Regions from separate parts of the Lelliottia sp. EB106-05-01-XG201 genome, predicted to be linked through region 1. Evidence: predicted binding sites of a transcription regulator. Region 1 holds the regulator's gene; each other region holds the start of a gene.
The links. The regulator Fur, encoded in region 1, represses iron uptake genes when iron is present. The targets are predictions, from matches to a motif close to ATAATAATGAGAACNACTATCAA.
Positions count from the first base shown of each region.

Region 2: the regulator Fur is predicted to act here: its motif matches at 1,863-1,885, upstream of fes (enterochelin esterase).
Region 3: the regulator Fur is predicted to act here: its motif matches at 3,776-3,798, upstream of AC3WS9_RS06660 (Nramp family divalent metal transporter).

Region 1 covers NZ_JBYTDV010000001.1:3,288,202-3,298,469, forward strand. Annotated here, with positions in the region: gene speF (ornithine decarboxylase SpeF) at 1-802, shown strand, start outside; gene potE (putrescine-ornithine antiporter) at 796-2,115, shown strand; gene pgm (phosphoglucomutase (alpha-D-glucose-1,6-bisphosphate-dependent)) at 2,305-3,945, opposite strand; gene seqA (replication initiation negative regulator SeqA) at 3,970-4,512, opposite strand; gene ybfF (esterase) at 4,696-5,469, shown strand; gene ybfE (LexA regulated protein) at 5,599-5,886, shown strand; gene fldA (flavodoxin FldA) at 6,044-6,574, shown strand; gene fur (ferric iron uptake transcriptional regulator) at 6,868-7,314, shown strand; gene chiQ (ChiQ/YbfN family lipoprotein) at 7,420-7,749, opposite strand; gene chiP (chitoporin ChiP) at 7,796-9,196, opposite strand; gene glnS (glutamine--tRNA ligase) at 9,638-10,268, opposite strand, start outside.
Region 2 covers NZ_JBYTDV010000001.1:3,393,566-3,403,833, reverse strand. Annotated here, with positions in the region: gene AC3WS9_RS16000 (TonB-dependent siderophore receptor) at 1-1,685, opposite strand, end outside; gene fes (enterochelin esterase) at 1,903-3,147, shown strand; gene AC3WS9_RS15990 (MbtH family protein) at 3,184-3,396, shown strand; gene entF (enterobactin non-ribosomal peptide synthetase EntF) at 3,393-7,268, shown strand; gene fepC (iron-enterobactin ABC transporter ATP-binding protein) at 7,360-8,160, opposite strand; gene fepG (iron-enterobactin ABC transporter permease) at 8,157-9,149, opposite strand; gene fepD (Fe(3+)-siderophore ABC transporter permease) at 9,146-10,150, opposite strand; gene entS (enterobactin transporter EntS) at 10,262-10,268, shown strand, end outside.
Region 3 covers NZ_JBYTDV010000001.1:1,416,223-1,426,490, forward strand. Annotated here, with positions in the region: gene AC3WS9_RS06650 (EAL domain-containing protein) at 101-2,260, shown strand; gene nupC (nucleoside permease NupC) at 2,300-3,487, opposite strand; gene AC3WS9_RS06660 (Nramp family divalent metal transporter) at 3,839-5,077, shown strand; gene ypeC (DUF2502 domain-containing protein YpeC) at 5,123-5,467, opposite strand; gene mgrA (L-glyceraldehyde 3-phosphate reductase) at 5,594-6,592, opposite strand; gene ipdC (indolepyruvate decarboxylase) at 6,777-8,435, shown strand; gene AC3WS9_RS06680 (ion channel protein) at 8,436-9,671, opposite strand; gene glk (glucokinase) at 9,877-10,268, shown strand, end outside.

The DNA.
Region 1 (10,268 bases):
TCTGCGCTTCTTCCACTTCGTGCCGGGCGAGAACTGGCATGCGTTTGAAGGCTACGCCGAGCATCAGTATTTTATCGATCCGTGCAAACTTCTGCTGACAACGCCGGGCATCAACGCCCGCACCGGTGAGTACGAAGATTTTGGCGTCCCGGCGACCATTCTCGCCAACTTCCTGCGCGAAAACGGCATCGTCCCGGAGAAATGCGACCTCAACTCGATCCTGTTCCTGCTGACGCCTGCCGAAGATATGGGCAAGTTGCAGCAGCTGATCGCCCAACTGGTTCGTTTCGAGAAGCTGCTGGAAACCGACGCGCCGCTGAAAGAGGTGCTGCCGTCAATCTACAAACAGCATCCTGAGCGCTACGCCGATTACTCCCTGCGCCAGATTTGCCAGGAGATGCACAACCTCTACGCACGCCACAACGTGAAACAGCTGCAAAAAGAGATGTTCCGCAAGGCGCACTTCCCGACGGTGAAAATGAATCCACAGGAGGCGAACTACGCCTATCTGCGCGGCGAAGTCGAGCTGGTTTCCCTGCGTGATGCGGAAGGCCGAATTGCGGCGGAAGGCGCACTCCCTTACCCACCGGGCGTGCTGTGCGTGGTTCCGGGTGAAGTCTGGGGCGATGCGGTGCTGCGCTATTTCACCGCGCTGGAAGAAGGAATCAACCTTCTGCCGGGCTTTGCGCCTGAGCTGCAGGGCGTGTACGTCGAAGAGTGCGACGGGCGCAAACAGGTTCGTTGCTACGTGATTAAGCAGCCAGCCGCTCGGCCTGCGCTGCTGAAAGGGGAAACATTATGAGTAAGAAATCCAACAAGATGGGCGTGGTGCAGCTCACCGTCTTGACCATGGTGAATATGATGGGCTCGGGCATCATCATGCTGCCGACCAAACTCGCGGAAGTGGGGACGATCTCGATTATCTCCTGGCTGGTGACGGCGGTGGGTTCGATGGCGCTAGCGTGGGCTTTCGCCAAATGCGGGATGTTCAGCCGTAAGTCTGGCGGCATGGGCGGTTATGCAGAGTACGCCTTCGGCAAGTCGGGCAACTTTATGGCTAACTACACCTACGGCGTGTCGCTGCTCATCGCCAACGTAGCGATTGCGATTTCGGCGGTGGGGTACGGCACGGAGCTGTTCGGCGTGGCGCTGAGTCCGGTGCAAATCGGGCTGGCGACCATCGGCGTGCTGTGGCTCTGTACGGTGGCCAACTTTGGCGGCGCGCGCATCACCGGGCAGATCAGCAGCGTGACCGTCTGGGGCGTGATTATTCCGGTCGTGGGTCTGTGCATTATCGGCTGGTTCTGGTTTAGCCCGACGCTGTACGCCAACTCCTGGAACCCGCACCACGTGCCGTTCTTTGCGGCGGTCGGTTCGTCTATCGCCATGACGCTGTGGGCTTTCCTGGGTCTTGAATCGGCGTGTGCTAACGCCGAAGTGGTGGAAAACCCGGAACGCAACGTGCCGATCGCGGTACTGGGCGGGACGCTGGGGGCGGCGGTGATTTACATCGTCTCCACCAACGTGATCGCCGGGATTGTGCCGAACATGGATCTGGCGAACTCGACGGCGCCGTTTGGTCTGGCGTTTGCGCAGATGTTCACCCCGGAAGTCGGGAAAGTGATCATGGGCCTGATGGTGATGTCCTGCTGCGGTTCGTTGCTCGGCTGGCAGTTCACCATTGCGCAGGTGTTTAAATCTTCTGCGGACTCCGGTTATTTCCCGAAAATCTTCTCGCGTGTCAGCAAGTCCGAGGCACCGATTCAGGGGATGCTGGCGATTGTGATTTTCCAGAGCGGCCTGTCGCTGATGACCATTAGCCCGTCGCTGAACAGCCAGTTCAACGTGCTGGTGAACCTGGCGGTGGTGACCAACATCATTCCGTATATTCTGTCGATGGCGGCACTGGTGATTATTCAGAAGATGGCGAACGTCGATCCGCGTAAAGCTAAGATCGCGAATTTCGTGGCGCTGGTTGGGGCGATTTATAGCTTCTATGCCCTCTACTCTTCCGGGCAGGAAGCGATGCTGTACGGCGCGATGGTGACCTTTATGGGCTGGACGCTGTACGGTCTGGTGTCACCGCGGTTTGAGTTGAAGAATAAGCACAGCTGAAAAAAAGCCCGGTGGCGCTGACGCTTACCGGGCCTACGAGGTAAAAGCAAAACGGCAACCCGAGGGTTGCCGTTTTTAATGTTTTCGCCCTCTCCCAAAGGGAGAGGGTTGGGGTGAGGGCATCAGACCGCAGAGCAGTTTTGTAGGCCGGGTAAGGCGCAGCCGCCACCCGGCAAACAGACCGCAGAGTTACGCGTTCTTCAACACTTCACTCACAATCTCTACCGCTTCTTTCTCAATCAGCTTACGGTGTTCGTCGCCGAGGAAGCTTTCGCAGTAAATTTTGTACGCATCTTCCGTACCGGATGGACGTGCGGCAAACCAGCCGTTTTCGGTCATCACTTTCAGACCACCGATAGACGCCCCATTACCCGGTGCCGCCGTCAGACGCGCGGTGATCGGGTCACCCGCCAGCGTATCCGCGCTCACCATCTCTGGAGAGAGCTTAGACAGCGCTGCTTTCTGCGCGGAAGTCGCTCCCGCCTGAATACGGTTGTAGCTCGGCGCACCAAAGCGAGCGGCCAGCTCGTTGTAATGCTCCTGCGGGTTCTTACCTGTGACCGCGGTGATTTCCGCCGCCAGCAGGCACATAATGATCCCGTCTTTATCTGTCGACCACGGCGTACCGTCGAAACGCAGGAAGGACGCGCCCGCGCTCTCCTCGCCGCCGAAGCCGAAGCTACCGTCATGCAGACCGTCAACAAACCATTTGAAGCCCACCGGCACTTCTACCAGCTTGCGGCCCAGATCGTTCACCACGCGGTCAATCATCGCGGAAGAGACCAGCGTTTTACCGACGGCGACCTCTTTGCCCCACTGTGGACGATGCTGGAACAGATAGTTAATCGCAACGGCCAGATAGTGGTTCGGATTCATCAGGCCCGCAGGGGTGACGATCCCGTGGCGGTCGTAATCCGGGTCGTTGGCAAACGCCAGATCGAACTTATCGCGCAGAGCCAGAAGACCAGCCATCGCACACTCGGAGGAGCAGTCCATACGGATCGCGCCATCTTTGTCGAGGTGCATAAAGCGGAAGGTCTGATCGACCTGATCGTTCACGATGGTCAGATCCAGCTTGTAGAATTCGGCAATGCGCTTCCAGTATTCGATCCCGGAACCGCCGAGCGGATCGACGCCCAGCTTCAGGCCCGCTTTCTGAATCGCGGCGATATCGACGATATCCGCCAGCCCTTCAATAAACGGCTGCACCAGATCCAGCTCTTTCACGTGGCCGGAGGCCATGGCCTTATCCAGCGAAATACGCTTCACGCCGTTCAGGCCAGCAGCCAGCAGCGCGTTGGCGCGGTCTTCGACCACTTTGGTGACGTTGGTATCAGCCGGGCCACCGTTTGGCGGATTGTACTTGATACCACCGTCGTCTGGCGGGTTGTGCGACGGGGTGATGACGATACCGTCCGCCTGCGCGCCGCCTTTTTTGTTGTGCACCAGAATGGCGTTCGAAACCGCAGGGGTCGGCGTAAAGCCGTTATCTTCCTGGACGATCACGTCAACGCCGTTCGCGGCCAGCACTTCCAGCACGGAAATGAACGCCGGTTCGGACAGGGCGTGGGTGTCTTTCCCGACATAGCACGGACCGGTCACGCCATTTTTCGCGCGCTCTTCCGCGATGGCCTGGGCAATGGCCAGAATATGCGGTTCGTTAAAGCTATGGCGCGCCGCGCTGCCGCGGTGGCCAGACGTACCAAACTTCACTGCGTGTTCTGCGTTGCCCACTTCCGGCTTCAGCACGTAGTACTGCGCGGTGAGTTGAGCGACGTTAATCAAATCGCTTTGTTGTGCAGGCTGACCCGCACGTTCGTGATTTGCCATTGCCTGGTCCTTCCTGTGCAAGGGTTAAATGGTACCGCAAACCTTTTCAATCAATTCCGCCGGGAATTGCATCGACTGCATGATGTGTTCGACCATGCTGCATTTGCGTCCGGTGTTGGTATTGGTGATCACCCAGTACGGCGTACCAGGGACATGTTTAGGTTTGGTTTGATTGCCGTTGGCAAGCAGCGTCTGCTCGTCGCCCGCGAAGTAGACGCGGGTACGGCCATGAAGCGAATCAGTGGCTTCGGCAAACGCTTTGTTATCCAGTGAATAGAGTGTAGACAGCACCAGCATAAAGCGGTTAACCGCTTTCTTCTGCTCGGCGTATTCGTCGGAAAGCAGCAGTTCACGCATGGCGCGGACTTTGTCTTTCACCGGGGCGACTGTTTTGACTTCAACAGCAGCGCTCAGCTGACGAACCTCTTTAGAAACCGGAGTTGCAGGCTGTGAGGCGGCGGAAAATTTCAGCATACGCCGTAAAATGTCGGACGCACTCTCGCCAATATGTCGCGTGTGGCTGGCAATATACTGATAGAGCTCATCATCAACTTCGATTGTTTTCATCTTAATCCAGTGCAATATCTTATCTGAATACAAGTCGTTGGGATTATAAGGGCTAATCCCAACCGCGGATAGGGTCAAGCCAGGCTTGCGGCAAAAGTCAGATTAAACTGGAACCTTGCAGCCGGGCGGCAGAATGGTCAACATAATACCCTAACCTGACATACGTAAAAAAAGAACTTTGCCATGAAATTGAATAGCCGAGCGCAATCTGCACAATCGCCGAACAATAATTCTCCCATCGTACTGGTTCATGGCCTGTTTGGCAGCCTCGATAATCTGGGCGTGCTGGCCCGCGATCTGGTGGCCGACCACGATATCCTGCAGGTGGATATGCGCAACCACGGGCTTTCCGAGCGCAGCCCGGAGATGACTTATAGCGCGATGGCGCAGGATCTGCTGGATACCCTCGATGCCAACCATATCGAGAAAGCCACGCTGATTGGCCATTCCATGGGCGGCAAAGCGGTCATGGCTCTGACGGCGCTGGCCCCGGAGCGTATCGACCATTTGGTGGTGATTGATGTCGCCCCGGTGGATTACGACGTGCGCCGTCATGACGAAATCTTTGCGGCGATCAACGCCGTGACCGAGGCGGGCGTTTCCACGCGCCAGCAGGCAGCGGCGGTGATGCGCGAACATCTGGATGAAGAAGGCGTAGTGCAGTTTCTGCTGAAATCCTTCGTCGATGGCGGATGGCGTTTTAACGTGCCGGTGCTGTGGGATCAATATTCCCATATTGTCGGCTGGGACAACGTCCCGGCCTGGCCGCACCCTACCCTGTTTATTCGCGGCGGGAATTCCCCGTACGTCACCGACGCCTGTCGCGATGAGCTGCTGGCGCAATTCCCCCAGGCGCGTGCGCATGTGGTAGCCGGAGCCGGACACTGGGTTCACGCCGAAAAACCGGAAGCCGTGCTGCGGGCAATTCGTCGTTATCTCTCTGATAATGCGATTTGATTAAAAAGCTAGCGACCGGTTGCCTGCGGGTCACCAGTCGTTGGCGTGCAGGTTGACGTCATGTATGATGTCGCGCTCATCGCCCCGGCAATAGCAGGGCTGCTTGTTTTCCCCCGAAGTCTCTGAATCATGGCCAAAGAACAAACGGACCGCACGACATTAGATCTGTTCGCGACTGAACGTCGACCGGGACGACCAAAAACCAATCCGCTTTCGCGTGATGAACAGTTGCGCATCAATAAGCGCAATCAGCTAAAACGCGACAAGAGTCGTGGGCTTAAACGCGTCGAGCTAAAACTCAACGCGGAAGCGGCTGACGCCTTAAGTGAACTGGCCGACGCCCGCGAAATCAGCCGAAGCGAGCTGATTGAAGAGATGCTGATGGCGCAACTTCAGGCATGGCGCAGCACCAGGTGATCGTTTGAAAATCCACTCATTTGTCCCTTTCATGTAGCACAGAGTGCAGTCCCGCGTGATAGCTGTTTCCGCAGACTTCCCTGTTCTGCTATGATTGCCCTTATCCGTGGACAAATTGCGCCACCATACCATTAAGTTTCAAGAGGTTATTTTACTCATGGCAATCATCGGCATTTTTTTCGGCAGCGATACCGGTAATACCGAAAACATCGCAAAAAACATTCAAAAACAGCTTGGTAAAGACGTTGCCGACGTGCATGACATTGCTAAGAGCAGTAAAGAAGATCTCGAAGGCTACGATATTCTGCTGCTCGGCATCCCAACCTGGTACTACGGCGAAGCGCAGTGTGACTGGGATGATTTCTTCCCGACGCTGGAAGAAGTCGATTTCAACGGCAAGCTTGTGGCCCTCTTCGGCTGCGGCGACCAGGAAGACTACGCGGAATACTTCTGTGATGCGCTGGGCACCATCCGCGACATCATTGAGCCACGCGGCGCCGCGATCGTCGGCCACTGGCCAACGGCGGGCTATCATTTCGAAGCCTCTAAAGGCCTGGCGGATGACGACCACTTTGTTGGCCTCGCTATCGACGAAGACCGTCAGCCAGAGCTGACCGCAGAGCGCGTCGATAAGTGGGTGAAACAGATCCGCGAAGAACTGCACCTCGACGACATTCTGAACGCCTGATCAAATCTGTGAGGTGTAGCGTTATACGCTATGCCTCATTGATAGATAATTCCAATCAAAATAATTGCTACAAATTTTTAACTTTTGCGTTCATACCTGTACAATGTCCCAGGGTTATAGTGGATGCCATCGAACAAGTTTGTTGGTGATACCACGTTTTTATAAGCATACTTTGCTTGAGACTTGCGGTTTTCATTTAGACATGGCAGTTCTATAATGAGACGCATTATCCCAACTGCATTTTCTGTCACTTCTTAAGGAAGTGAATCGTTTAGCAACAGGACAGATTCCGCATGACTGACAACAATACCGCATTAAAGAAGGCTGGCCTGAAAGTGACGCTTCCTCGTTTAAAAATCCTGGAAGTTCTGCAAGGGCCGGACAACCATCACGTCAGTGCGGAAGACTTATACAAGCGTCTGATCGACATGGGCGAAGAGATTGGGCTGGCGACCGTATACCGCGTTCTGAACCAGTTCGATGACGCCGGCATTGTCACCCGTCATAATTTTGAAGGCGGTAAATCCGTTTTTGAACTGACGCAGCAGCATCACCACGATCACCTGATTTGCCTCGACTGCGGCAAGGTGATTGAGTTTAGCGATGACTCTATCGAAGCACGTCAGCGTGAGATTGCCACCCGACATGGCATCCGTCTGACCAACCATAGCCTGTATCTTTATGGTCACTGTGCTGAAGGCGATTGCCGCGAAAATGAGCACGCACACGATACAAAATAATTCTGCTTCATACTCTGAGCCAACCTGACGGTTGGCTTTTTTTTGCCTGCAATAAATGCAAAAACGCCCGGCGCGCTCTCGCTGCCGGGCGTTAATGAACGCGGATTACTGCGCGTTGTTGTTGCGAATTTCCTGCCAGAGCTGGCCGCAATCGGCTTTCACCGCTTCGCCATTCCCCGTTTTACGTGCCTGGATACAGGCCTGGTAATCCATCACGCGAACATTCTCTTGCGTCGCAAACTGCTCATGCGCCTTTTCTTTCTTCAGTACCGTCAGCACGCTCTGGCAAGCCTGGATTTTCTCCGGCGAGCCTTCCGCGGTGTTGATACAGGTGCTGTAAGCCTCTTTGAGACGTGAATCTTCTTTCGGTGCCTGAGGCTGCGCACAGGCAACCAGGCCCGATGCCAGTACCGCCACCACTACAATTTTCTTCAACATGTTGGTCTCCATTCCGGCGGGTGTGACCCCGCCAGGCAGTTCATCAGAAGATGGTGAATGGTGCGATAACCATGAATTTCACGTCACGTTCATCCTGGAAGATGTTGCCGTAACCGCCTGCGTAGCTTGGGATATCAGAGTGGTTGTCATACTGCGTGAAGTGCAGTTTGAACATGGTGCCTTTCGCGCGACCGTCCTGCAGGGTGTACATCGCATCCAGGCTGTAAGCGGACTCTTTCAGGCGATAGTTTGGATCGTAGTAAGCGTCTGGCGTAGCCATGTCGCCCGGCTTCGCGTCCCATGCGTAGGCGTAAGATGCGCCCACTGCCCAGCCCGGCAGATTCCAGTTTTTCAGGTCATACATCGCGCCGAAGAAGAGCGCTTTTTCGCCGTCGGCGTTGAAGTCTGAACGGTTATCCCACCAGATATCCAGACGACCGTTGGAAGAGGCGTAGGTTGGTGTCATACGCTGCAGGAAGTAGCCCTGCTGCCCTTCGGCTTTGACGTAAGTTCCTTCGAGGCGTAAATCCACCTGACCGATTTTGTAGCCGAAGGTCAACGCCTGCAGCCATGCGGTGCCGTCATACAGATCGTTTACGCTGCCATCGCTGACTTTATCGCGCGTACCGTAGAACTGATAGCTGGTGGTCAGCGGGCCGCCAACGATATCGAATTTGTAGCTGGCTTTGGCGAAATACTGATCGACGTAACCTTCCGCCTGACCAAACGCTGCTTCCAGCACGAGGTCGTTTTTGAAGTCGTATTTCGCGCCGAGAGAGTGCAGATACTCCACGCGGGTCTTTTTATCGTTCTGGTAGAACTTGTCCATCTCGATGTGCCACGGCGCTTTGTACTCGTTGGTCCACATGTAGGAGAAGCTCAACGCACCCGCATCGCCGTAGTCAAAGTTCGCCCCGGCTTCCGCGCCCTGGTAAGTACCCGGCATGAAGCTCCAGTGCGGGGCTAACAGGGTCTGACCGGTTGGCTGAATGTAACCACCGCGCGCCCATACTGGACCGTATTTGAATTTTGCCGCCGCTTTATACAAGCTGATACCGCTCTTGTCGCCAGACCAGTCTTCTTTGTACGCTTTGTTGCTGGAGGAGAACGCGATTTCGTTCGGATGTGCGCTATCGCCGTTTTCCGCCATTTCGATGGCCGTGAAAGCAGCAATATCCAGGCCGAACATATCAGCCGCATAACCGGACTGGAAATCCAGGTTGGCGTTCCAGGTGGAGTGAGAAAGGTTAACTTTGTATTTGTCGCCGTCGGTGACGTCTTTACGGTCACGTTCACGCTGCCAGTAATAGATACCGCCCGTGAGTGTCGAATCATCGATAAAGCCTGCTGCCTGAGCCTGCGGAGCTGCAATAAAGCCCGACATTGCTGTCACACCGGCGATAGCCAGCGCCAGCGCACTACGTTTGCCACTGAACGTACGCATAGATTGTTCCTCTTTGACGAATAAAAGCGCCTTAAACGGCGAAAAATCTAAAAGACCAAATGGTCAGGGGTAGTCTGTAATACCCTCGAATTAACTACCGCCTTTAGACTATTTTTCGCGACGCGAATTATCAATGCTTTTCAGTGGGCAAAACGCAGGATTATGACGAAGTGCACATAATTGGTAGTGATTTGTAACACATCACCTGCGACAAGGCTTAAGCGGAAAAATATGGTTAAATTCAGGGAGTAATGAAATTTGATAGCGCTTACATACTTTAATTTGGCTTATTCCGTATTACAGGAAACTTTATTAAAAAAAATAAGTAGCAGCTCATTGACGTGTTATTTTGCGGTTAAAAAATGGCACGAAAAGTAAAAGCATGATCGATAAGCAAAAAAAACGCCGCGTTGCGCGGCGTTTGTCTCTCATTGACCAGGCTTACTCGCCAATTTTGGCCCAGGTGTCACGCAGACCGACGGTACGGTTAAATACCAGTTTGGTAGCGGTTGCATAACGGCTGTCAAGACAGAAGTAACCTTCACGCTCGAACTGATATGCTTTACCTGCTTCGGCCGTTTTCAGGGAAGGTTCTGCATAACCCTGTTTGATGACCAATGATTCCTGGTTGATGGTCGCCAGGAAATCTTCTGCCGCGCCCGGGTTCGGAATGCTGAACAGACGATCGTACAGACGAATTTCAACTGGCAGCGCGTGTGCTGCGCTCACCCAGTGGATCACGCCTTTCACTTTGCGTCCGTCCGCCGGATCCTTGCTCAGGGTCTCGGCGTCGTAAGTACAGAAGATAGTCGTGATGTTGCCTTCGGCGTCTTTCTCAACGCGCTCAGCTTTGATCACGTACGCATTGCGCAGGCGAACTTCTTTGCCCAGCACCAGACGCTTGTACTGCTTGTTCGCTTCTTCGCGGAAGTCAGCACGGTCGATCCATATTTCGGCGCTGAACGGCACTTCACGGCTGCCCATTTCCGGTTTGCTCGGATGGTTCGGCATGGTGACCTGCTCGCTCTCGCCCTGCGGGTAGTTTTCGATGACCAGTTTAACCGGATCGATA
Region 2 (10,268 bases), 110 kb from region 1:
CCAGCTTCGATTTTGTCGCGGTAGTCGTTACGGAACCAGGTCGCGCCCGCCAGCCAGCCGTCGCGTTTCCACTCAAGGCCGATCTCTTTGTTGATGCTGGTTTCGGCTTTCAGGTCGTCGTTACCCATCATGTAACAGCCGACGCCGTCACCGCTGGCGTAGCAACCCTGACCTTTGCTGTAGAGCAGATAGTTCGGGTTGGTCTGGTACAGGCTCGGCGCTTTGTACGCCCGGGCGATACCCATTTTCAGCGTGAAGTCATCACCCAGACCCTGGGACAGGTTCAGGGACGGGCTCCAGTTGTTGCCGACGATAGTGTGATGATCGAAGCGCAGCGCCGGGGTCAGCATAGTGCTGTCGGTCAGCTCCATGTTGTTTTCAGCAAACAGGGAGAAGATCTCCGCCTGGGAGTACGGGCTACGATCGTCGCTCAGGCCTGGGATCGCGCCGCCCTGTTGGGTCTGGGAGTTAGAGGCGTAATCCTTCATGCGCTGCTGGTTCCACTCGGTGCCCAGCGTCAGGTTCTGATTGACGAGGAAGTCGAACGGCAGGCTGACTTCGCTGTGCAGCGTGACGTCGGACAGATCCGTATCGGTAAACTTGTCGCTGTTGAACAGCCCTTCCAGACCGCCCGCCAGCCCTTCGCCGAGACGCGAGTTGCGGGTGTGCTCGTACTGCGCCCAGTTGCTGGTGGTCACGCCGTTATCCCAGCCGCCGTTCCAGGTCACCGCCCAGTTCTGGCGGTAGATACGGTTGGTCTCTTTGCCGTAATTCTTCTTCACCAGCCCGTTGGAGCTGTCGTCGTTGTTGGTGTTCTGCGTATCGCCCGCGTAGAGGTTGTTCTGGCGGCTGTAGCCCGCTTCAAACTCCAGAGACTGCATTGGAGCAAAGTCCCAGCGCACGACGCCGTTGATGTCTTTGTTTTCCACCCCCTCACGACCCGCAGGCAGGGTGCTGGAATACATCCCGGTACGCTCAGACTGATGGCCCTGGTTGATGTCCCATGCGTCGGCCTGGGTTTTGTCCAGATTACCGAACATGCGGAAGCTGAAATCGCCGCCCAGCGGCCCGCTCAGGCTGAAGTTGGTGCGCTTGGTGGAGCCTTCGTCTTTATGCTCCGGCGCGTTCAGATAGGTATTCCACGAACCATGCCACTGGTTGTCGAATTTTTTGGTGATGATGTTCACCACGCCGCCCGCCGCGCCGTTACCGTAGCGTGCGGCCGCCGGGCCACGAATGACTTCGATGCGCTCGATCATCTCTGGCGGCACCCAGCCGGTGTCACCACGGGTATCACGCTCGCCGCGCCAGCCCAGACGGATGGAGTTGCGGCTGGTGACCGGTTTGCCGTCGATCAGAATCAGGGTGTTTTCCGGGCCCATGCCGCGAATGTCGATCTGGCGGTTGTTCCCGCGCTGGCCGCTGGTGGAGTTCCCGGTCAGGTTCACGCCCGGCATGGTACGAATGATTTCGGCCACGTCGCGAGCGGGAGGGTTTTTACGGATTTCATCGGCAGTGATGGTGGAAACGCCCGGCGCCTGCAGGTTCTGCTCGGCGGCGGTGATCACCATGGTGTCTTCGTGCGCGGCGCTGCTGGTGGTTTTGTCCTCTGCCATCGCTGGCATGGCTACGCCGTAAATCCCCAGATTGACCAGCAAGGCCAGGGAGTGAATCTTCTTATTCATTGTACGTCCTGCTTTTCGTTGCCGCGTCCCCTTGGCTCCATTCCCTAACGGGAGAGGAGGCGGCATGACTTATCACCGGCACGTTGCGTAAGCAGCCCTGTCCTCGAGCGCACACAATGCGTGGCATGGTTATTTTATGAGCGCGCTTCCCACAGCGCGGGCACTACGCTATTGCAAATGCAAATAGTTATCAATAATATTATCAATAATTTTTACCGTGTATCAAAAAAGACGCAAAAAACATGAGGTTAAACGGGTGACGGCGCTAACAACGGGAAGTGAAGCCTGGTGGCAGTCCAAAACAGGTCCGGAATGGGTCCGCGAAGGCGAACAATATCGTGTTACATTCTGGTGGCGCGATCCGGCAGGGACAGAGCGCACATCGCCGGTACAGCGGGTGTGGATCTACATCACCGGCGTGACCGACCACCATCAAAATGCCCGACCACAATCCTTAACCCGCCTTCCCGACACCGACATCTGGCAATGGCAGGGGGAGTTCAGCCCCGAGTGGCGCGGCAGCTACTGTTTTATCCCCTCCGATAATCCTCAGGATTTCGACGAGACCGTCTTCACCGCCGACGCGCCGGACCGCATGGCCCTGCGCGAGGGCTGGCGCAAACTGCTGCCGAAAGCGATCGCCGATCCGCTAAACCGCCAGTGCTGGCGCGGCGGACGCGGCCATCCGGTGTCTGCACTTGAGATGCCGAATGCGCCGGTGCAGCCGGGCTGGAATCATCCCAATACGCCACATTCGCCGCCAAACTGCATCGAGTGGCACAGCCCGCGGCTGGGGAATTCGCGCCGTGTGTGGCTCTTCACCACTGGCGAGGAAAACCCGGCCGAGCGCCCGCTGGCGATCCTCCTCGACGGGCAGTTCTGGGCCGAAAGTATGCCCGTCTGGCCCGCGCTGACGGCGCTCACCAACGAGGGGCAGTTGCCGCCTGCAGTCTACGTACTCATCGATGTGATCGACACCGCCCATCGCAGCCGCGAGCTGCCCTGCAATCCCGATTTCTGGCAGGCGGTGCAGGAAGAGTTACTCCCGCAGATCCACGCCGTTACGCCTTTTAGCTCTCAGCCCGATCGCACGGTCGTCGCCGGGCAAAGCTTCGGCGGCCTGGCGTCTCTGTACGCCGGTCTCAACTGGCCGCAGCGCTTTGGCTGCGTGCTCAGTCAGTCGGGCTCCTACTGGTGGCCGCATCGCGGCGCGCAGCAGGACGGGCTGCTGATCGAACAACTCAAAGCGGGTGAAAAATCCGCCGAACACCTTCGCATCGTTCTTGAAGCGGGCCAGCGCGAGCCGCTGATTTTCCGGGCCAATCAGGCCATTTACGCCCAACTACAACACACACAGCAGTCGATTTTCTGGCGTCAGGTTGACGGCGGACATGATGCGCTTTGCTGGCGTGGCGGGCTGACGCAGGGGCTTATTACTCTCTGGCAGCCACTCATTCACTAACGCCAGGCAGGCGATTTTTTTCGACAGGAGTTAGGTATGGAATTCAGTAATCCCTTCGACAATCCGCAAGGGCTATTCGCCCTTTTGCAAAACGAAAACGGTCAGTACAGCCTGTGGCCCGCCCAGTGCGCGCAGCCTGCGGGCTGGCGTGAAGTGTGCCCCCCGCAGTCTCAGGAAGCCTGCCAGCAGTGGCTCGCCGAACACTGGCAGACGCTTCTCCCTTCACATTTCGCGGGGGAGAACGCATGAGCGCACATCTTCCTCTCGTCGCCGCCCAGCCGGGAATCTGGATGGCAGAACAGCTCTCGACCCTGCCGAACGCCTGGAGCGTGGCGCACTACGTTGAACTGAAAGGCGAAATCAACGCGCCACTGCTGGCGAAAGCCATCGTCGAAGGCATGATGCAGGCCGACACGCTGCGCACGCGTTTTAGCGAAGACAACGGCGAGGTGTGGCAGTGGATCGACGAATCCATGACGCTCGCCGAGCCGAAGCGTGTCGATCTGCGCGACAGCGCCGATCCGCACGCCGCTGCCGTGGCGCTGATGGAGGCCGATCTTGCGCAAAACCTGCGCGTCGACAGCGGTCAGTCGCTTGCCTTCCAGCTCCTGATTCAGGTCGAAGACAATCGCTGGTACTGGTATCAGCGCTATCACCATTTAGTGGTTGATGGCTTTAGTTTCCCGGCCATTACCCGCCAGATCGCCGCAATTTACGCCGCGTGGGCGAAAGACCAACCGACACCCGCGTCGCCGTTTACGCCGTTTGCAGAGGTGGTGGAAGAGTATCAGCGCTATCGCGACAGCGAGGCGTATCAGCGCGACGGCGCGTTCTGGGCCGAGCAGCGCAAACAGCTCCCGCCGCCGGTTTCACTGTCACCCGCGCCGCTGCCAGGCCGCGTCGCGACCACCGATATTTTACGTCTCAAGCTGGTGGCCGATCGCCGCGCGTTTAGTCAACTGACCGCCGCCTGCACGCAGGTTCAGCGCACGGATCTGGCCCTCGCGCTGGTGGCCCTGTGGCTGGGCCGCTTAACCGGTCGACTGGACTTCGCGGCGGGCTTTATCTTTATGCGTCGAATGGGATCGGCGGCGCTCACCGCCACCGGCCCGGTGCTCAACGTCCTGCCGATGGCGGTTAACATCAGCCCGCAGGAGACCTTGCCGGAGCTGGCCCTGCGCCTGGCGAATCAGCTGAAAAAGGTGCGCCGTCACCAGCGTTACGACGCCGAGCAGATTGTGCGCGACAGCGGCCGCGCAGCCGGAGACGAAGCGCTGTTTGGCCCGGTGCTGAACGTGAAGGTTTTTGATTATCAGCTGGATATCGACGGCGTCGAGGCCATTACACACACTCTGGCGACCGGCCCGGTGAACGACCTCGAACTGGCGCTGTTCCCGGGTGAGCAGGGCGGGTTGAGCATTGAAATTCTGGCGAACAAACAGCGCTACGATGAGGCGACGCTCACCCGTCACGTGGCGCGCCTGAACGCGCTGCTGGCGCAGTTTGCCGCCAATCCTGCGCTGCCGTGCGGCGAGGCGGAAACCGTCTCCGAAGAGGAGTATCACCAGCTGGCGCAGATCAACGACACCGGCGTGATGCTCGAAGCGACTACCCTGAGCGCGCTGGTGGCGGAGCAGGCGCACAAAACGCCGGACGCCCCGGCACTGGCGGATGCGCACACCGAACTGACCTATCGCCAGATGCGCGAGCAGGTAATCGCTCTGGCAAATCTTCTGCGCGAACGCGGCGTCAAACCCGGCGACAGCGTGGCGGTGGCACTGCCGCGCTCGGTGTTCCTGACCCTGGCGCTGCACGCGATTGTCGAAGCCGGAGCCGCCTGGCTGCCGCTCGATACGGGCTATCCCGACGATCGCCTGCATATGATGCTGGAAGATGCGCGTCCTTCTTTACTCATTACCACCGACGATCAGCTCCCGCGCTTTAGCGAGGTGCCGGATCTTACGACCCTGTGCTACGGCGAACTGCTGCCTGCGCAGGGCAGCGAACCGCTGAATCTGAGCACGCCGGAACAGACCGCCTACATCATCTTTACCTCCGGCTCGACCGGGCGCCCGAAAGGGGTGATGGTCGGGCAAACCGCCATCGTCAACCGCCTGCTGTGGATGCAAAACCACTATCCGCTGGATGCGCGCGACGTGGTCGCACAGAAAACGCCGTGCAGTTTTGACGTCTCGGTGTGGGAGTTCTGGTGGCCGTTTATCGCCGGGGCAAAACTGGTGATGGCCGAGCCGGACGCCCATCGCGATCCGCTGGCGATGCAGCAGTTCTTCGCCCGCTACGGCGTCACCACTACGCACTTTGTCCCGTCGATGCTGGCGGCGTTTGTCGCCTCCTTAACGCCGGAAAACGCCCACTGCTGCACCAGCCTGAAACAGGTGTTCTGCAGCGGCGAGGCGCTGCCAACCGAGCTGTGCCGCGAGTGGGAAGTGCTCACTCACGCGCCGCTGCACAATTTATATGGCCCGACGGAAGCGGCGGTAGACGTGAGCTGGTATCCGGCCTTCGGCGATGCGTTGGCGGCGGTAGAAGGCAACAGCGTGCCGATTGGTTTCCCGGTGTGGAATACCGGCCTGCGCATTCTGGACGCAATGATGCGCCCGGTGCCGTTTGGCGTGGCGGGCGATCTTTATCTGACCGGCATTCAGCTGGCGCAGGGGTATCTGGGCCGACCGGATCTGACCGCCAGCCGCTTTATCGCCGATCCTTTTGCGCCGGGTGAGCGCATGTATCGCACCGGCGACGTCGCCCGCTGGCTGGACAACGGCGCGGTGGAGTATCTCGGTCGCAGCGACGATCAGCTGAAAATTCGCGGTCAGCGCATAGAGCTCGGCGAAATCGACCGCGCGATGCAGGCCTTGCCTGACGTGGCGCAGGCGGTGGCCCATGCCTGTGTCTTCAATCAGGCGGCAGCGACCGGCGGCGATGCGCGCCAGCTGGTGGGCTACGTGGTATCGGACTCCGGTTTACCGCTGGATCGCGATGCGCTGCTCGACGCCCTGAAAGCGCAGCTTCCGCCACACATGGTGCCGGTGGTGTTGCTGCAAATCAGCGAGCTGCCGCTGAGCGCCAACGGCAAGCTGGATCGCAAAGCGCTGCCGCTGCCGGAGCTGACCAGCAAAGCCTCGGGCCGCGCGCCGGAAACCGAAACCGAAATCGCGGTGGCGCAGGCGTTCTCGGCGCTGCTCGGCTGCGAGGTGAACGACATTGAAGCCGATTTCTTCGCCCTCGGCGGCCACTCGCTGCTGGCGATGCGCCTCGCGGCGCAGCTTAGCCGCGCGTTCTCCCGCAAAGTCACGCCGGGGCAGATCATGGTCGCTTCAACGGTTAATCAGCTGAGCACGCTGCTGGATTCTTCAATGAGCGACGAACAGGCGCAGCGTCTCGGCTACGAAACGATCCTCCCCCTGCGCCAAAGCAACGGACCGACGCTGTTCTGCTTCCATCCGGCGTCCGGTTTTGCCTGGCAGTTCAGCGTGTTGGCGCGCTACCTCAGCCCGCGCTGGTCGATTACCGGGATTCAGTCTCCTCGCCCGGAAGGCCCGATGGCGCAGGGCGCGACCCTGGATGCGGTGATCGAGCATCATCTGCGCACCCTGCGCGCGCAGCAGGCGCAGGGGCCGTACTATCTGTTTGGTTACTCGCTTGGCGGGACCTTGGCACAGGGCATCGCCGCGCGGCTGCGCGAGCAGGGTGAAGAGGTTGCGTTCCTCGGCCTGCTGGATACCTGGCCGCCGGAGACACAAAACTGGGCGGAAAAAGAGGCCAACGGGCTGGACCCGGAAGTGCTGGCGGAGATCGAACGCGAGCGGGAAGCTTTCATGGCGGCCCAGCAGGGGCAGGCGTCGGGCGAGCTGTTTACCGCCATCGAAGGGAACTACGCCGATGCGGTGCGCCTGCTGACCACGGCGCACAGCTCGCGGTTTGACGGCAAAGCGACGCTGTTCGTCGCCGAACGCACGCGAACCATGGACCCGCATCAGGCGTGGGCCCCGTGGGTGGGCGAGTTAGAGGTCTATTCTCAGGATTGCGCTCATGTGGATATCATTTCTCCGCAGGCGTTCGAGAAGATTGGGCCGGTGTTGAAGGGGATTTTGGGGTAAGTGCGCGCTGTTGCCCTCACCCTAACCCTCTCCCACAGGGAGAGGGGACTCGGACTCCCTCTCCCTTTGGGAGAGGGGCGGGGTGAGGGGATCAAACCGCACGTTTCCCCAACGGCACCACCAGCGGCGTTCCCGCCACCGGGTCGTCAATAATCATGCAGCGCATCCCGTAGATCCGCTCGATAAGCTCTGGCGTCACGATCTCCTTCGGCGCGCCCTCCGCCACAATCTTCCCGTCGCGCAGCGCGATCAGATGTGTGGCATACCGGCACGCCTGATTCAGATCGTGCAGCACCGCCGCCAGCGTATAGCCCTGGGTGCGGTTCAGATCGCTCAATAATTCCAGCAGATCAATCTGATGGCTGATATCCAGCCAGGTCGTCGGCTCGTCGAGCAGCATGATCGCTGTTTCCTGCGCCAGCACCATCGCAATCCACGCGCGCTGTCGCTGGCCGCCGGAGAGGGTATCGACGCTTTGCCTTGCCAGATCGGTGATCCCCGTGGCCTGCATCGCGCGGGCCACGGCCTCTTCGTCCTCTTTCCGCCAACGGGTAAACAGCGGCTGATGCGGGTAACGCCCGCGCGCGACCAGCTCCTGCACGGTGATATCCCCCGGCGTGGTGGCGTTTTGCGCCAGCAGTCCAATCCGGCGCGCCACCTCTTTGCTGGCGTAACTCTGGATCTGCTCCCCGTCGAGAAACACGCTGCCGTGCTGGGGCGTCATCAGACGGCTCAGGGTGCGCAGCAGGGTCGATTTTCCGCAGCCGTTCGGGCCGATGATCGCCGTGAAATGGCCGTCGGGAATCGACACGGTCAGCTCGTCGACCACGATTTTTTTACCGTAGCCGAGGGTCAGTTTTTCGCCGCGCAAGCGGGACGTAATGGCATTCATTTCTTGCGGGACTCCTGGACTAACAAGACGATGAGGTAAATCCCGCCAAGGCTGACGGTCACCACACCCACCGGAAGTTGATAAGGCATAAAGAGCTGTTGCGCGCAGAGATCGGCGGCCAGCAACAGCAGCGCGCCGCACAGGGCCGACTGGGTCAGGCCCCAGCGCGCGGTGCCGCTGATGCGTCGTGCGATGTGCGGCGCGACCAGGGCAATAAACGAAATCGGCCCGGCGATGGCGGTGGAGGCGGCGGTTAACACCACCGCGACCAGCATCAGCGTCAGGCGCGAACGCTCAACGCTCACGCCCAGTGCGCAGGCGCTGTCGTCGCCCATCTCCAGCAGGCGCATTCTGCGCACCAGCAGCCAGGCACAGACCATCATCAGAGCGATAATCGGCGTGGCGGGCAGGGTTTTGGCCCACGTCAGGCCGTTGAGCGAACCCGCATTCCACAGCCCGGCGGAAAGGGACGTCTCTAACGAGGCGTGCAGCAGAAGCCAGGTGTTAAACGCCATCAGCATGGCGCGAATGCCGATGCCGATAATGATCAGGCGGAAGGTTTCGATGCCGTTGCGCCAGGCGAGCAGCCAGACGACAAGCGATGTCAAAATCCCGCCCGCCATCGCCGCAAAAGCAATCGCCGTGAGATGCTGACCAAACAGCACCATCGCCACCAGCACGCCGCTCCACGCCCCGGTGTTGAAGCCCATCACGTCCGGGCTGCCGAGGGGGTTGCGCAGCAGCGACTGGAAAATCGCGCCGCTCACGCCGAGCGCTGCGCCGACCAGGATCGCCATCACCACGCGCGGCAAGCGCCACTCAGTCACCACCATAGTGATGTTGCGCGGCGCGCTGCCGGTGAGCGCGTTAAACACCTGGCTGAAATCGAGGGTCACCGCGCCGCTGCGCAGGCTCCAGACCGCAATCAGCAGGCTGGCGGCGACCAGCAGCAGGCAGGAGAAGACTAAACGTCGGGACGGGGCCATCACAGGGCACCTCCGCGCTGGCGACGTACCAGGAAGATCAGCACCGGCGCGCCAATAAAGGCGCTAACCACTGAGACGCGCAGCTCACCCGGCACCAGCACGCGCCCGATGATATCGGCAAACAATAGCAGGGTCGGGGTGGCGAGTAGGGTGACCGGCAGGGACCAGCGGTGATCGGACCCGACAATCCAGCGCGCCATGTGCGGCATCATCAGGCCGATAAACGCAATCGGACCGACGACGGCGGTGGCGCTGCCGCACAGCACGGTGATCGCCAGTAAACCCATCAGCTGCGTGCGTGCGACGCGGCTGCCGAGCGCGGTGGCGGTGTCCGTTCCGAGGCTCAGGCTGTTCAGCGCCCGGCTGGAAAAAAGCGCCACGGCGGCGGCGATCAGCACCGGAATAGTGACGACTTTCAGGGTTTGCAGCGTGCGGATATCAAGCGTTCCCGCCTGCCAGAAACGCAGTTGATCCCAGACGTCCGGGTTGAGCAGGGCGATGCCGGAGGATAAGCCTTCGAGCACCGCGCCGAGCGCCACGCCCGCCAGGGTCAGGCGCACCGGGCTGAGCTGTCCGCCGCCCTGGCTGCCGGTGAACGCCACCAGCAGCGCCGCGGCCAGCGCGCCGCAGAAGGCCATCAGCAGTTGTTCCGTGGGGGAGGAAAATCCAAACAGCGCCGCGCCGAGAACGATGGCGAAACTGGCCCCGGCGTTAACGCCGAGAATACCGGGGTCGGCGAGGGGGTTGCGGGTCAGGGTTTGCATCAGCGCCCCGGCGAGGCCGAGCGCGGCACCGGCCAGCAGCCCGGCAAGGGTGCGCGGCAGTCGGGCGTCGAGCACAATAATGCAGTCTGCGCTCTGGCAGGTGCCGGACAGGGCATCGACGATCGTGGACGCGGGCAGCGGTTTCGCGCCGACCAGCAGGCTGAGTGCTACAGCAAGAAATAGCAGTATCAATAATACGGGCACGGCAGTGGCGCGCACCGTCAAAGGGGAAGACGACATAGCAACATCCATGATTTGATAATGATAGTAATTATCGTTATCTATCTTATTTGGCTATGTTAGCATGTGCCGCCATGGAATTGGTAGAAAGTTAGATTTGAAGGCATTGTTATGACTA
Region 3 (10,268 bases), 1.9 Mb from region 1:
TCAATTAATAAACTTACCATTTCTTCAACCAATGATTCGACTGGGAAATAGCCCCTTGTTACGAGCAAAAAGTCACCTTACAAATAATTTACGAATATTTATGCTGGCATTCATTTTATGTCTGCTGGCGGTGCCTTTCTCTCGTTTTATTTCCCCTCGTTCCATCCTCGACGGTCATTACGTCTATTTAGCCTGGTTACCCTTAAGCGTGATGCTGGCGATGATGTTATTGTTTGGTCGCCGCGCGGTTCTTCCCATTGTCTTCAGTTTTGCCTTAACTAACCTTTATTACTTCCAGCTCACCCCTCTGCAGCATGCGGTAGTGCTGTTTTGCCAGACGTTTTCGGTCTTCGCAGTCTGCGCAATCCTGCGCTTCACGCTGGGTAAGCGCTGGCGCTATGGGCTGCCTAACCGGCATATTGGGTTACGCATTTTCTGGCTGGGATTTGTCATTCCCCTCGGCATAAAGCTGTCGATGTATCTCGCCGGATATTTCTTTGATTTCCCGCTTTCGATATCAAACTTCTTTGGCGATGGCACCGCAATTTATAACATCGTTGATATTCAGAGCCTGATTTGCGCCAGCCTGATATTTACCATGATGTTCTATTACCCGCTAAGAATGATAATTAATCCGCGCAATGCCAGAACCTTCTGGCTGCGCAGCGTTAAGCCGTATCTTATTCATAAACATTCTGTATTTACATTTGGCTGGCTGATATGTCTGACGCTGGGATTAGTGGTTTTATGCTCCCCAATCGAAGCCAGCTTTATCGCCGGGTATCTGGTTCCGGTGATCTTTATTCTGTTCACGGTGGCGATCAGTCGCCTGAGCTATGCCCTGGTTTCTCTGAGCTGGGCGATCTCCGCCTTCCTGCTCCTGTCCTACAACAAAAACTTCCTTAACGGCGTTCAGACCGGGCATGCCCTGGCGTTCGTCCTGTCGGTGCTGATCTCCTTCGCCATCTGCCTGATGTACATGTCGCGGATTTACCACCGGAGCGAATGGCTAAAGAAGGGCTGGCATGAAAGGGCGTTGACCGATCCGCTCACGGGCCTCGCGAATATGCGCGCCCTGGAAGACTATTTACAGCGACACCCGGATGCCAAAATCTGCTGCCTGCGGATGGGCAACCTGGGGTTTCTCAGCCGGCATTACGGCATGCTGATGCGCATCCACTGTAAGCGAGCCATCACTTCTGCGGTTCAGCCTTTACTTCAGGCGAACGAAAAATTCTTCCAGCTACCGGGCAGCGAGTTGATTCTGGTGCTGCAGGGGCCAGACAGCGGGGAGCGTTTGCAGCACATCGTCGATCGGCTGAACAGCCGTAAAATCTACTGGAACAATACCGGGCTGGACATCGAATTTGGTGCGGCCTGGGGCGAACTGGACGATCAGGATGCAGAAAACCTGCACCATACGCTGGGGCAGTTGAGCTGGCTTTCAGAGCAGTCCTGCGTCACGCACAGAGTGCTGGCGCTCACCAACAGCGTCGAGCGGGTCTCAGGGCAAACCACGGACCGCGTATTGATGCTGAGCCGGGTGAAACGGGCGCTGGAGGAGGGAGGCGTGCGTCTGTATGCCCAGCCCATTCAGAATGCTGCCGGTGAGGGCTACCACGAAATTCTGACCCGTCTGGAGAGCGACGGTGAAATCCTCACCCCCGATCGCTTCATTCCTCTGGTGGCGCAGTTCAACCTCAGCCACCGCTTTGACCTTTGCGTCCTTGACAGCCTGCTGAAATGGCTGCGGCAAAACCCTTCGACGGAGTGCGGAGCGCGCTTCTCCGTCAACCTGATGCCAATGACGCTCAATCAAAAAGAGGTGGCCGCTGAGATTATCGATCGCTTCAGGCACCACGCGATTGCCCCGCAGGCGGTCATTATCGAAGTCACCGAAGAGCAGGCTTTTTCCGATTCCGAATACAGCATTCAGAATATCCAGCAGCTGCGCGAATACGGCTTCAAAATTGCGATCGATGATTTTGGCACGGGGTATGCCAACTATGAGCGCCTCAAACGCCTGCAGGCGGACATCATTAAAATCGACGGTTGCTTTGTGAAAGACATCTGTACGGACAGCATGGATGCGACCATTGTGAAGTCGATTTGTAATCTGGCGAAGACGAAATCCTTGTGCGTGGTGGCGGAGTTTGTCGAAACGCCGGAGCAGCGGCAGATGTTACTCGATATCGGAGTGGACTATTTGCAGGGCTATTTGCTGGGAAAACCCCAGCCGCTTGATGAACTGAAGGCGTAAAAAAACCGGGGGCGCAAACCCCCGGTTTTTTTATCTGGATTACAGTACCAGTGCCGCGATAGACGCAGACAGTACGCTCACCAGCGTCGAGCCGTAAACCAGTTTCAGGCCGAAGCGAGAAACTACGTTACCTTGCTCTTCGTTCAGACCTTTAATCGCACCGGCGATGATACCGATGGAAGAGAAGTTAGCGAAGGAGACCAGGAACACAGACAGGATACCTTCAGCGCGCGGAGAGAGCGTGCTGGCGATTTTCTGCAGATCCATCATCGCAACGAATTCGTTGGAAACCAGTTTGGTCGCCATGATGCTGCCGACCTGCAGTGCTTCGTGAGCCGGAACACCCATCACCCACGCAATCGGGTAGAAGATGTAGCCCAGAATGCCCTGGAAGGAGATACCCAGCACAGCGGCGAACAGGGCGTTCAGCGCAGCGATCAGGGCGATGAAGCCGATCAGCATCGCAGCAACGATAATCGCCACTTTGAAACCTGCCAGAATGTACTCGCCCAGCATTTCGAAGAAGCTCTGGCCTTCGTGCAGGTTAGACATCTGAATATTTTCTTCGCTGGCGTCAACGCGGTACGGGTTGATCAGCGACAGAACGATAAAGGTGCTGAACATGTTCAGAACCAGTGCTGCGACCACGTATTTTGGATCCAGCATTGTCATGTATGCGCCCACGATAGACATGGAAACAGTCGACATTGCGGTAGCCGCCATGGTGTACATGCGGTTGCGGGACATTTTGCCGAGGATGTCTTTATACGCGATAAAGTTCTCGGACTGGCCCAGAATCAGGGAGCTGACTGCGTTGAAAGATTCCAGTTTACCCATGCCGTTGACTTTGGATAACAGGAAACCAATCCCACGGATCACAAACGGCAGAACACGGATGTGCTGCAGAATACCGATCAGCGCAGAGATGAAGACGATTGGGCAAAGCACTTTCAGGAAGAAGAATGCCAGGCCTTGATCGTTCATGCTGCCGAAGACAAAGTTCGTCCCTTCGTTAGCAAATCCGAGCAGTTTTTCGAACATTTCGGAGAAGCCTTTCACGAAGCCCAGGCCTACGTTGGAGTTCAGGAAGAACCACGCAAGTAAAACTTCAATGACGAGCAGCTGTACAACATAACGTATACGAATGTTTTTGCGGTCTGTGCTGACCAGCAATGCAAGTGCAGTAACGACAACAAGTGCCAGGACAAAATGAAGGACGCGGTCCATATTTGCTCCAAATATGAGGCAGGTTTAATTTCCGTGCACATTCTATGTAACAAGCACAAAGAAAACGAGATCAAGACCACAGTATAGTTACAACCTGTGACGAGTCTCAAAAATAGTGATCAACCATACACTTCTGTTATGTTATGTAAATGAGTGAAAAGTTACGTTTGTGTGCTACGCTTCACAAATGACTGTGCGATTTCACTGTCTGTGAGATCGTTTCATTGCACCCGCCCCAGCTATCGTTCTTTGCTATCAGAGAAATCACTATAAACTTTTTAAATGATCTTGATAATCATTCTCATTTTGATAGCATGAAACATAGCAAAGGCTATATTTCCAGAGGCAGAAATGACAAACAGTCGCGTAGAGGGTAGCAGTGCCAGAGCGGCGCGCAAGCTCAGGTTCGCATTAATGGGACCTGCGTTCATCGCTGCTATTGGCTATATCGATCCGGGTAATTTTGCGACCAACATTCAGGCCGGGGCGAGCTTTGGCTACAAATTACTGTGGGTGGTGGTGTGGGCGAACCTGATGGCGATGCTCATTCAGGTGCTCTCCGCAAAACTGGGTATCGCGACGGGGAAAAACCTCGCGGAACAGATTCGCGATCACTATCCGCGTCCGGTGGTCTGGTTCTATTGGGTGCAGGCGGAAATCATCGCCATGGCGACTGACCTCGCCGAATTTATCGGCGCGGCGATAGGCTTTAAGCTGATTCTGGGCGTGTCGCTCCTGCAGGGTGCGGTACTGACCGGGATCGCCACCTTCCTGATTTTGATGCTCCAGCGTCGCGGGCAGAAGCCCCTCGAGCTGGTGATCGGCGGTCTGCTGCTGTTTGTCGCTGCGGCCTATATTGTTGAGCTGATATTTTCCCAGCCGAATCTGGCGCAGCTGAGTAAAGGGATGATTATCCCCAGCCTGCCGACGTCAGAAGCCGTGTTCCTGGCGGCGGGCGTCCTGGGTGCGACCATCATGCCGCACGTGATTTATCTCCACTCCTCCCTGACGCAGCACGCCCACGAAGGCTCGCGTCAGGAGCGCTACTCGGCCACCAAATGGGATGTCGGTATCGCCATGACCATCGCCGGGTTTGTGAATCTGGCGATGATGGCGACGGCCGCAGCGGCGTTCCACTTTAACGGTCACACGGGGATTGCCGATCTCGATCAGGCATACCTGACGCTGGAACCGCTCCTGAGCCACGCGGCGGCGACCATCTTCGGCCTGAGCCTGGTGGCAGCCGGTCTTTCATCGACGGTGGTCGGGACGCTGGCCGGGCAGGTGGTGATGCAGGGGTTCGTGCGCTTCCACATTCCTCTGTGGGTGCGCCGCTCCGTGACGATGCTGCCGTCGTTTATCGTCATTCTGATGGGGCTGGATCCGACGCGCATTCTGGTAATGAGCCAGGTCCTGCTGAGCTTTGGTATCGCGCTGGCGCTGGTTCCGCTGCTGATCTTTACCAGCAATCAGAAGCTGATGGGCGACCTGGTCAATACCACGCTGGTTAAACGTATCGGCTGGATTATTGTGGTGTTGGTGGTGGCCTTGAACCTGTGGCTGCTGATTGGTACGGCGCTGGGCCTGTAAGATCGCAGACATAAAAAAAGGAGCCATTTGGCTCCTTTTTGTCTTTTAGTGGTGATGGCCGCCGTGTCCGTGACCGCGTCCATGACCGTGCGGTCCGCGACGATCGTCCCGGTCGCTCCAGCCTTCACGATAGCCACGCTCGTACGCTTTGCGATTATCCCAGCCACGGTGACGGCCATTATCGTGCCTCCACCAGCGGTCTTTTCGCCATTCATAGTTGCGGTGCCAGTAATCACGGTCGCGCCAGCCACCGCCGTCCCAGTAGTTACCATAATTGTCACGATCGCCAATTTGTAATTTTACTGATGGCAACAGGGTGATTTCGCCAGCATTGGCGACCAGCGGTGCTGAAGCCATTAATACCGCTGCAAGAATCAGTGACCTGAACATGCTTCTTCTCCTTCACGATCGGGGCCGTAAGCGGCCTGTTAACGCAATATTACGGGGCCGTAAAGCCCCGTTTAATCGCCTCAACTCCTAATTCGTCAGGGGGAGCACGTTTTGCTAAAAGTGCGTTTATTTTGTCCGGTTCAGGATCGCGTCAATGGTATTGAGTTCATCGGCGCTGAAGTGCAGGTTATTTAACGTGCCTACCGCGTCCTCGATTTGCGCGGTCTTACTCGCGCCAATCAGCACCGTCGTGACCGCGTCGTGGCGTAACACCCAGGCCAGCGCCATCTGCGACAGTTTTTGACCCCGGCTTTCGGCCAGCGCGTTCAGCTCGCGCACCTGGCTGATTTTCTCTTCCGTAATGTGATCCGGATTGAGGAAGCGACTTCCGCTGGCCGCACGAGAATCCGCCGGAATACCGTTCAGATAACGGTCGGTCAGTTGCCCGCCGGCCAGCGGAGAGAACGGAATACAGCCGACGCCTTTCTCCTGCAGGACGGACAGCAAACCCTGTTCCGGCGCGCGTTCAAACATGGAGTATTTCGGCTGGTGGATAAGACACGGCGTACCGAGGTCGTCGAGGATCTCAATCGCCTGACGCGCCAGTTCCGCCGGGTAATTCGACAGGCCAACGTAGAGCGCTTTCCCCTGACGCACCACGTGATCGAGGGCTTTCATCGTCTCGCGCAGCGGCGTTTCCGGGTCCGGGCGGTGGTGATAGAAAATATCCACGTACTCCAGGCCCATCCGTTTCAGGCTTTGATCGAGGCTGGCGATCAGGTATTTACGTGAACCCCAGTCACCGTAGGGGCCGTCCCACATGGTATAGCCCGCCTTGGTCGAGATAATCAGTTCGTCGCGATAGGGCAGAAAATCTTCCTGCAAAATGCGACCAAAGTTCGATTCTGCCGAGCCGGGAGGTGGCCCGTAGTTATTGGCCAGATCGAAATGGGTAATCCCCAGCTCGAAGGCGCGGTGTAAAAGTTGACGACTAGTGTCAATGAGCGTGGTATCGCCAAAGTTATGCCATAAACCCAGTGAAATCGCCGGCAGCTTTAAACCGCTCTGGCCGCAGCGACGATACTGCATTGACTGATAACGCATTTTATCCGCCTGAAAAACCATTGCTAAACCCCTCTGACCTGAAATATCCCATCAGTGTATACGTTTACACTGTGGCGCAGTAAATCAGATTACACCGCCATTTTTCGTAAAGCATTCTTTCCAGAGCCATCTTGTCGCGGTTTCTGGACAGTCATCACGCTTCTTTAATACTCAAAGTGAGGTCAACGTCAGAAGGACACCTGTTATGCGAACCCCATACTGCGTCGCCGATTATCTGCTTGAACGACTAAAACACTGCGGCGCCGAACACCTGTTTGGCGTCCCTGGCGACTACAACCTACAGTTTCTCGATCATGTCATCGACAGCCCGGACATCCGCTGGGTGGGCTGTGCAAACGAGCTGAACGCCGCCTATGCCGCTGACGGGTATGCCCGCTGCAAGGGCTTTTCCGCGCTGTTGACGACATTTGGCGTCGGGGAGTTAAGTGCCATGAACGGCATCGCGGGCAGTTTCGCGGAGTACGTTCCGGTGCTGCATATCGTGGGCGCACCGGGCAGCGCCGCGCAGCAAAAAGGCGAACTGCTGCACCACACGCTGGGCGACGGCGAGTTCCGTCATTTTTACCGGATGAGTGAGCCGGTGACGGTGGCGCAGGCGATTTTAACGGAGCAAAACGCCTGCTATGAAATCGACCGGGTCTTGTCGATCATGCTGCGCGAGCGGCGTCCGGGGTATCTGATGTTGCCTGCGGACGTGGCAAAAAAACCGGCCACGCCGCCTGTAAACGCTCTCACAGAACGCACCTCTCACGCGGACAGCACCTGCCTGAAAGCCTTCCGCGATGCGGCTGAATCGCGCATGGCCAGCAGCAAACGTACCGCACTGCTGGCTGACTTCCTGGTGCTGCGATATGGGCTCAAAGATCAGCTGCAGAAATGGGTGAAAGAGACACCGATGGCCCACGCGACCATGTTGATGGGCAAAGGGATTTTTGATGAGCGCCAGACCGGTTTTTACGGCACTTACAGCGGCTCGGCGAGCGGGAAAGGGGTGAAAGAAGCCATTGAAGAAGCGGATACCATCATCTGCGTCGGGACACGTTTCACCGATACCCTGACCGCCGGTTTCACACACCATCTTCCGGCGGCCAAAACCATCGAAATCCAGCCGCACGCCGCCCGCGTAGGGGAGCGCTGGTTCACCGGCATTCCGATGGCGAAGGCCGTCGAGATCCTCTCGGCGCTGTGTAAGCAGCACATCACCAGGCAGACGACACCGGCCCGACAGGCGCCGCTCACCCATCGGCATCAGGATGAAACCCTCACCCAGGATAACTTCTGGCACACGCTGCAACCCTTTATTCGCCCCGGCGACGTCATTCTCGCTGACCAGGGCACTTCCGCCTTTGGTGCCGCCGCACTGCGTCTCCCGACCGACGTGAACTTTATCGTGCAGCCCCTGTGGGGATCGATTGGTTATACCCTGGCGGCGGCGTTTGGCGCGCAGACGGCATGCCCGGACAGACGCGTGATTGTGCTGACCGGGGACGGCGCAGCGCAGCTAACGATTCAGGAGATGGGGTCGATGCTGCGGGATAAACAGCACCCGGTGATTCTGGTGCTGAACAACGAAGGCTACACCGTTGAGCGGGCGATCCACGGGCCGAAACAGCGCTATAACGATATCGCCCTGTGGAACTGGACGCAGATCCCGCAGGCACTGAGCCAGAACGGTCAGGCTCAGTGCTGGCGGGTAAGCGAAACAGGGCAACTGGCGGAGATACTGGAGAAGGTTGCCCACAGCGAAAAACTGTCGCTGATCGAGGTGATGTTGCCCAAAGAGGATATTCCTCCGCTGTTGAGCGCCATCACCCAGGCGCTGGAAGCGCGCAATAACGCCTGACTATTTCTTCGGCCGCCAGGCCATCAGCATCGGTTTGCCCGCCAGCAGGAGCCAGGCGGGCAACATCACGATACAGAGCAGCGGCAGCAGGTTGGTATCCGGCACCACCACTACCGCCATGAACAGGCTCAGCCACGCATCGCGCGTCACCACCAGCACAAACCCCAGAATCGAACAGGAGACGGTGATCGCCGCCGGAACCGCATCGACATGCTCATGCAACATCAGACCCAGCGCCACGGCGATAAACACCGCCGGGAAAATCCGCCCGCCGCGAAAACCACACGCGGCGGCCACCACCACTGCGGCCAGTTTCACCACCGCAAACAGGAAATAATCTGACACGCTAAACACCTGGCTGAACGCCATGCGCTGCATCTCATCCAGTCCTTTGAACAGGGTGATGGGGCCGCCAATGGCACCCAGAATACCGAGTAAAAAGCCGCCCGCGCCGAGAATCAGCACCGGGTGTTTCAGCTTGTGCATCAGAAGATGCAGGCGCGGCAGGCACCACACGGCGACCATTCCCACCGCGATGGCGATCGCGGCGACAATCGCCCCGCTAAAGATATCGGCCAGCTGCATGTGCCCGTAGTGAGGGATCGGCAGCGAAAAGTGCGGCTGGAAGAACAGGCTGGTGGTGAGCGCACCGGCCGCCGCCGCCATCAACGGCGCGAACAGGCGATCCCAGAGCGGAACGTCGTTATCGGAGCTCAGGGTTTGCGAGAAAATCAGCGCGGCAGCAACGGGCGTGCCGAACAGCGCGCCGATCGTCCCCGCCGATGCCAGAATGGTCCAGTCGAGAGCACCTACGCGCGGCAAAATCCGTGAGCCAAGATAGACTGCTAGAGCGATATTCACCGCCATAATCGGATGTTCTGGCCCGAGGCTCACGCCGCCCGCAAGACCAATCACCAGAGCAAGAATCAGCCCCGGCAGCGCGCCGGGATTCACGGGCGCACCAATCAGCGGCTCCAGCGCCGGATCCGGGCCTGCATGTCCTGGGCTAAAGCGAACCACCAGCCCCACCGCAATCCCGGTGAGCGTTAACATCAAAATGATCCACGACGGAGACGCCACATCAATACCGAACTGCCCGGGAAGTGAGGACCATAAAAACGTCTGCAGCACCGAGGCGACTTTCATCACGACGATTAACACCAGGCTTGACGCAATACCAATCAGTAGCGCGGGTATTGCCAGCAGCAACATCGTTCTGGCGCGGGGATGAAGCATGATGATTTCCTTGTACAAAAGTATTTAGCGTGACTTTGCACAATCAGTTTGACGGCAATAGTGCAAAAGGTGCTGAAACGGTAAAGTTATTCTGTGACGAAGATCGATAATCCTGGGCCACCCGCCTTCAGGCCGTTGTTGTTATCTCGCCTTGAACTTACAGTGTCCCAAAGATTTATTCTGACTTTAGCGGAGCAGTAGAAGAATGACAAAGTATGCTTTAGTAGGCGATGTGGGCGGTACCAACGCCCGGCTGGCGCTATGCGATATTAATACCGGTGAAATCTCTCAGGCAAAGGCCTACTCAGGGCTGGATTACCCGAGCCTGGAAGCGGTGGTTCGCGTCTATCTGGATGAGCATAAGGTCAGCGTAGAAGATGGCTGTATCGCCATTGCCTGCCCGATTACCGGCGACTGGGTGGCGATGACCAACCACACCTGGGCGTTTTCCATTGCCGAGATGAAAAAGAATCTTGGTTTCGCGCATCTGGAAATTATTAACGACTTTACAGCGGTCTCGATGGCGATCCCGATGCTTAAACCTGAACATCTGATTCAGTTTGGCGGGGATAAACCGGTCGAGGGCAAGCCGATTGC